2 regions of the Pantoea sp. S18 genome follow, and region 1 is predicted to be linked to the other one. Evidence: predicted binding sites of a transcription regulator. Region 1 holds the regulator's gene; the other holds the start of a gene.

Region 1 (3,561 bases):
AGCCTCGCCTTCCGCAAGATTTTCCAGCAGCTGAATCTGCATGCGGCGGAACTCGAGGGCGACAGTTTCCATCGCTTCACGCGTCCCGAAATGGACATGGCGATCCGCAAAGCGCGCGATCTCGGTCGCCACATCAGCTACTTCGGCCCGGAAGCCAATGATTTCGGCCTACTGGAGCAGACGTTCAAACATTACGGCCAAACCGGCCTCGGCGAATCACGCAAATATCTGCACACCTACGATGAAGCGGTGCCGTGGAATCAGGTGCCGGGTACTTTCACGCCGTGGCAGCCGCTGCCGGAAAACACCGATGTGCTGTTTTATGAAGGCTTGCACGGCGGCGTGGTCACGCAGCAGCAAAATGTGGCGGAGCATGTCGATCTGCTGGTTGGTGTGGTGCCGATTGTTAACCTTGAGTGGATTCAGAAGCTGGTGCGTGACACCGGCGAGCGCGGACATTCACGCGAAGCAGTAATGGATTCGGTGGTACGTTCGATGGAGGATTACATTAACTTCATCACGCCGCAGTTCTCGCGCACCCACATTAACTTCCAGCGCGTGCCGACCGTTGATACCTCAAATCCGTTTGCCGCCCGCGAAATTCCCTCGCTCGACGAAAGCTTCGTGGTGATTCATTTTCGCGGTCTGGAAGGCATCGCGTTCCCCTATCTGCTGGCGATGATTCAGGGATCGTTTATTTCCCACATCAATACGCTGGTGGTGCCGGGCGGCAAAATGGGATTGGCGATGGAGCTGATTATGCTGCCGCTGGTTCAGCGACTGATTGAAGGGAAACGGATTGAGTAGGTTTGGTGCGGGCTGTGAAAAGGGAGGCATGAATGCCTCCCCTACGACCGATTACAACTCGACAACCTCATAGCTGTGGGTAATTTCCACGCCTTTACCAAGCATGATCGCCACCGAGCAATATTTTTCTGCCGACAGGTCAACCGCGCGCGCAACCGCTTTATCGCTCAACGCTTTGCCGCTGACAATAAAATGCAGGTTGATGGTGGTAAAAATGCGTGGCGCCTCTTCACGGCGTTCTGAGGTGAGTTTCACTTCGCAATCGGCCACATCGCTGCGCCCTTTTTGCAGGATCGACACCACATCAATGGCGCTACAGCCGCCTGCGGCCATCAGCACCATCTCCATTGGACTTGGCGCTTTATCACCGGAATTACCGTCCATTAATACCTGATGGCCAGATGAGGATTCTCCGAGAAAGGTAAGACCTTCCACCCATTTCACTCGTGCCTGCATTATTCTCTCTCCTGAAGCGGCGGTTTTGCCGCCAGAGTACGCTTTCACCTGACAAACAGCAATCCAGAGTAATCCCCCTTTTGCTGAAGCGAGACAACACAAGACAGCTCGCAAAAGCTGTGCTACAAACAGTGCTGAAAATATTTTCGTCATCACAGACGAAGGCCGGAAGAATCAAAAGCGTAGCTTAAGAGTCCACCCGGAATAATTTTTCCATTACTGGAAACGCTCGACGATTAAACCGCCTGACAGGGAAAAATGCCCCCTGTATTTTGGGCACGATTACAACAGAGGATAATAGCGAATGGTTCTCGGCAAACCGCAAACAGACCCTACACTCGAATGGTTCCTGTCCCATTGCCATATTCACAAATATCCATCCAAAAGCACGCTCATCCATCAGGGTGAGAAAGCGGAAACGCTGTACTACATCGTAAAAGGTTCCGTAGCGGTACTGATTAAAGATGAAGAAGGCAAAGAGATGATTCTCTCCTACCTCAATCAGGGAGATTTCATCGGCGAACTCGGTCTTTTCGAAGAAGGCCAGGAACGTAGTGCCTGGGTACGTGCGAAGTCTGCCTGCGAAGTGGCTGAAATTTCATACAAAAAATTCCGTCAGCTGATTCAGGTAAACCCGGATATTTTAATGCGACTTTCGTCGCAAATGGCGCGTCGTCTGCAAGTCACATCTGAGAAAGTGGGCAACCTTGCCTTCCTCGATGTAACCGGACGTATCGCGCAAACGCTGCTAAATCTGGCCAAACAGCCAGATGCGATGACTCACCCAGACGGGATGCAAATCAAAATTACCCGTCAGGAGATTGGTCAGATCGTGGGCTGCTCACGCGAAACCGTGGGCCGTATCCTGAAAATGCTGGAAGATCAGAACCTGATCTCCGCACACGGTAAAACCATCGTCGTTTACGGCACCCGCTAATTTCTTCTCACCCACGGCGTGATGGCAACATCGCGCCGTTTCTATTTGCGATGAGCTGATGTGGCGCCGAATCATCTATCATCCCGAAGTTAACTATGCGCTGCGGCAAACGCTGGTGCTGTGCCTGCCTGTGGCTCTCGGCTGGCTGTTTGGCGATCTGCAAAAAGGTCTGCTGTTCTCGTTAGTGCCTGCCTGCTGCAACATGGCGGGGCTGGATACGCCGCACAAACGCTTCTTCAAACGCCTGATTGTGGGTGGTTCGCTGTTTGCCACCGGCAGTTTCCTGATGCAAATCCTTACTGCTTACCAGATTCCGTTGCCGCTGATTTTGCTGGCGCTGCCGCTGCTGATTGGCGTGACCGGCGAAATCGGTCCGCTGCATGCGCGCTTACTGCCCGCAACGCTCATCGCCGCCATCTTTACGCTCAGCTTAGTGGGACGCATGCCGATGTGGGTGCCGCCGCTGCTCTACATCGGCGGCACGCTGTGGTACGGCTTATTCAACTGGTTCTGGTTCTGGCTGTGGAAAGAGCAGCCGATGCGCGAATCGCTCAGCCTGCTGTTCCGCGAGCTGGCCGATTATTGCGATGCCAAATATACCTTACTGACGCAGCTGACCGATCCAGAAAAAGCGCTGCCACCGCTGCTGGCGCGTCAGCAAAAGGCGGTCGATCTCATCACCACCTGCTACCAGCAAATGCATATGCTGTCGGCCAGCCGCGATAACAGCCACAAACGCCTGACGCGCGCTTTCCAGGTGGCGCTGGATTTACAGGAACACATCTCGGTGAGTTTGCATCAGCCTGAAGAGGTGCAGAGGCTGGTTGAAGAGAGCCACGCCGAAGCGGTGATTCGCTGGAACGCCAAAATCATCTCGGCGCGACTGCGCGTGCTGGCGGATGCGATTCTCTACCATCAGCTGCCAGACCGTTTCCACATGGAGAAACAGCTCGGCGCGCTGGAGAAAATTGCGCGCCAGCATCCGGATAATCCGGTCGGTAACTTCTGCCTGTATCACTTCAGCCGCATCGCCCGCGTATTGCGTACGCAGAAGCCGCTCTACACGCGTGACCTGATGGCCGATCGCCAGCGCCGTTTGCCGCTGTTGCCGGCGCTGCGCAGTTATCTGTCATTCAAATCCACCGCGTTGCGCACGGCGGCACGCTTCGCCGTGATGCTGATGTTTGGCAGCTCGCTGGCGCTGTTCTTCAACATCCCCAAACCTTACTGGATTCTGATGACCATCATGTTCGTCAGCCAGAACGGTTACAGCGCGACGCGCGTGCGCATCCAGCACCGTGCACTGGGCACCTTTGCCGGTTTGCTGATCGCCGCCGCCTCGTTACGGCTGGCGGTGCCGG
Region 2 (3,561 bases), 750 kb from region 1:
GTAGCGTATCGCTACATGGTCAAAGAAGGCGGGTTTAATTATCTGTTGAAGAAAATTGTTTGCCTGATGGTGATCAGCTTGCCGCTGTCGTGGTGGCTGATCCAGGGCTACGGCATCATGGGTGCCGCATGGAGCGTTTTCATCTCAGAATTGCTGTCTCTTACCGTAATGAATTACTTCTTCAAAAACGGCGTCATCCAAAAAATCCAGGTTTCCTCACTCAACTACAAAACCTACAAATGAGGTCAGATATGCTCAAGTTGAAAGATGAACTCAGAAGAAGCGTGCAGTACTTCATCAAGAAGATGCCCTGGGCATACCAGGATCGTATCTACTATTTTCATAAGTTCCGCAAACTACCCAATTTGCGTGAGCCGAAAGTGTTTAACGAGAAGGTGCTGTACCGCAAATTCATCCATGGCGATTATCAGATGTATGGTCGTCTGTCGGACAAATATTCGGTGCGCGAATATATCGCCGAGAAAGTGGGCAGCGAATACCTGATCCCGCTGGTGTACGAGACCAGCGATCCCAGCTCTTTGCACACGCTGCCGAGCTGGAAAAATACCGTCATCAAGCCGAATCACGCCTCTAACATGGTAGAGATCCTGCTGGAAGAGCCGGATGCGCTGAAGAAGCAGCAGATTATTAGCGATTGCCATCGCTGGCTGAAGACCGATTTCGCCAACGAAGCGCGTGAGATTCACTATCGCTACATCAAGCCACGCATTCTGGTGGAGCAGTACATTGGCGATGGTAAATCGGCGCCGATTGACTACAAGTTCCACATGTTCAACAAGCGCGACGGCAGCTTTGAGTATGTGTTGCAGGTGATCTACAACCGCTGCAATCCGCTGTTGTCGATGAACTTTTACGTCAACAACCTCAACGAGGCGTATCACAAAATTCGTGATACCGGCCTGGACGTGACGCCACAAATGGCCTCGTTGCAGCACGCGTTGGCGTTGAGTAAAAAGCTGGCGAGTGATTTCGATTATGTGCGCGTGGATTGGTACATTGATAAAGAGCAGATCTACTTCGGCGAGTTGACCTTTACGCCAGGCGCGGGTTTGGTGACCGGTCTGGATCGCGGGCTCAATCAGATGATGGGTGATATGTGGATTCAGGATCGTCGCGGTACGAAGATACCGGGCATCACGGTGACGGAAGTAACCATTCCGGCCGTATTGAAGAAAATTTAAGTATCACACAGCAAAATAAAAAACCCCGCTTCGGCGGGGTTTTTTATTGGCTGCGATTAAGGCATTGGCCAATCAGTTGGCGTCTGGCTCATCACTTCAATAAAGGCGTTTTTGGAGATTTCCATAAAGTTATGCAGATTTTCCATGCTCAGCGTGATACCGAGCAGGCCAGTAACAAACCAGCAGGACATGCCTACGCCGATGCCACCGCACAGCAGTGCCATCACGTGATGACTGTTCTGACGCAGTCGAATTTTCATGGTGCTGGCGAAGAACATCATTACCGCACTCAGGAGTTCCCAGCGCATAACAATCAAACTGGTGGTTAAGGTGGCCATCTGCAAAAACCTCTTAGAATCAGTGATATCCCCGACATTCAATCGACATCACTGGCGGCGAAGAAGGAAGGTCAGGGAAGTCCTTCAGGCCGTCTTACTGAATACAGGAAAGTGTGACTTGGCTCACATTATATCACTCGATTTTAAATTTTGAACAAAATTTATACCTGGTATGGTAGAAAGATTTTTATCGAACTGGAGGTAAAAGCAGGCAGGAAAAGCGAGGTGCGCCCGCAAGGGGCGCGCAGAAAAGGTTAGCTAACCGGGCAGCACTCGCCGGTTGTACGCTGGGCAAAACTGGTCATGTTGTTGTCTGCACAGTCAAAACTGAGCAAGCGCGGACGCTGAATCATCGCCTGACGACGCATAGTGTGACGATAAGCGGTTGGCGTTTGCGAGAACTGACGGCGGAACACGCGCGAAAAGGTCTGCTGCGAGTCATAACCGTATTGCATCGCGATATCGAACACCGGACGCTGAGTTTGACGCAGCGCTTCAGCGGCCAGCGTCAGACGACGTTCGCGAATATAGCCACCCAGCGTTTGTTTCGTGACGGCACGGAACATACGCTGCAGGTGCCATTTTGAGTAACCTGATTTTGCCGCGACTTCATCAATAGACAGCGCTTTATCCAGATTCTGATCGATCCAGTTGGACAGCGAATGAATGATTTCCTGTTGCATCATAGCCTCATCCTTCTGATGTTTTTTGCCTGGTGAGAAATTCGAAGTTTTGCTGGGGTGCGAGTATAATTCCTCAAGTTAACTTGAGGTAAAGGCCCTAAATGAAAAAAGAACGCAATTACCCGAAGCCGGTTTTAACGCCGGGCGAAGTGGCGAAGCGCAGCGGCGTGGCGGTGTCGGCGCTGCACTTTTATGAGACCAAAGGATTGATTTTCAGCTCGCGCAACGGCGGCAATCAACGCCGCTACAGCCGTGACGTGCTGCGTCGCGTAGCTATCATCAAAATCGCACAACGCATTGGCATTCCGCTGGCGACGGTGAGCGACAGCCTGACGCATGTGCCGGCCAATAAGCGCATGTCGACGCAGGAGTGGGACGCGCTGACGCAACACTGGCGCGAGGAGCTGGATAAACGCATCGAAACCCTGACGCGCTTGCGTAACGATCTGGATGGCTGCATTGGCTGCGGCTGTTTATCGATGCGCGATTGCCCGCTGCGCAATCCGGGTGACCGCCTGGGCGAGCAAGGTTCGGGCGCGGTGCTACTCGATCCGGAACAAGACGAGCAAAAACGTTAATCGACTATACTTGGCGGAACACTTTTACCGGCAAGGAAACCGTATGATCACCGTTCACCATCTGGAAAACTCCCGCTCGCATCGCGTGTTATGGCTACTGGAAGAGCTCGCGGTGCCTTACCAAATCAAACGCTATCAACGTGAAAACACTCTGCTGGCCCCCGATTCCTTAAAGAAAGTGCATCCGCTAGGGAAATCACCGGTGATTACCGACGGCAATCGCGTGATTGCCGAGTCAGGCGCGATTCTCGAATACCTGCAACTCAAATACGACAGCGAGCATCAGTTGGCGTTGAGTCATGAAGATGAACAGATTCAGGCGCGTTACTGGCTGCATTACGCGGAAGGATCGCTGATGCCGCTGCTGGTAATGAAGCTGGTGTTTGCGCAGTTTGGCAAAAAGCCGGTGCCGTGGCTGCTGCGTCCGGCTGGCATCGCATTGAGTAAAGGGATTCAGAAAGCCTGGCTGAACAAGCAGCTGGCATTGCACGGCAGCGTGATTGAAGAACATCTCACGCAGCATCCATTTTTTGCCGGTTCACGTTTTAGCATCGCCGACGTGCAGATGAGCTTCCCGCTGCTGGCACTGCAGTTACGTGGTTCGCTGCGCGATACGCCCGCCACCGCCCGCTGGCTGGAAACCATGCAGCAGCGCGCTGCCTGGCAACGTGCGATTCAGCAGGGTGGCGCGATTCAATTGCAGAGTTGATTGCGGCAAGGTCGCCATGAATGGCGACCCTACGGGGCGGATGCCTGAATT

Evidence for each region. The regulator CRP, encoded in region 1, controls carbon source genes, mostly activating them, when cyclic AMP is high. The targets are predictions, from matches to a motif close to ATGTGANNNNNNTCACAT.
Region 2: a site for CRP is predicted at 1,652-1,669, ahead of VIJ98_RS01690 (YjcB family protein). Genes of this name have one in related genera too.

The regions. Positions count from the first base shown of each region.
Region 1 covers NZ_CP142688.1:3,926,823-3,930,383, forward strand. The annotation lists gene VIJ98_RS18315 (phosphoribulokinase) at 1-807, shown strand, start outside; gene VIJ98_RS18320 (OsmC family protein) at 859-1,263, opposite strand; gene crp (cAMP-activated global transcriptional regulator CRP) at 1,568-2,200, shown strand; gene VIJ98_RS18330 (YccS/YhfK family putative transporter) at 2,259-3,561, shown strand, end outside.
Region 2 covers NZ_CP142688.1:377,688-381,248, forward strand. The annotation lists gene VIJ98_RS01680 (polysaccharide biosynthesis C-terminal domain-containing protein) at 1-243, shown strand, start outside; gene VIJ98_RS01685 (ATP-grasp fold amidoligase family protein) at 252-1,202, shown strand; gene VIJ98_RS01690 (YjcB family protein) at 1,259-1,540, opposite strand; gene soxS (superoxide response transcriptional regulator SoxS) at 1,795-2,226, opposite strand; gene soxR (redox-sensitive transcriptional activator SoxR) at 2,325-2,801, shown strand; gene VIJ98_RS01705 (glutathione S-transferase family protein) at 2,845-3,510, shown strand.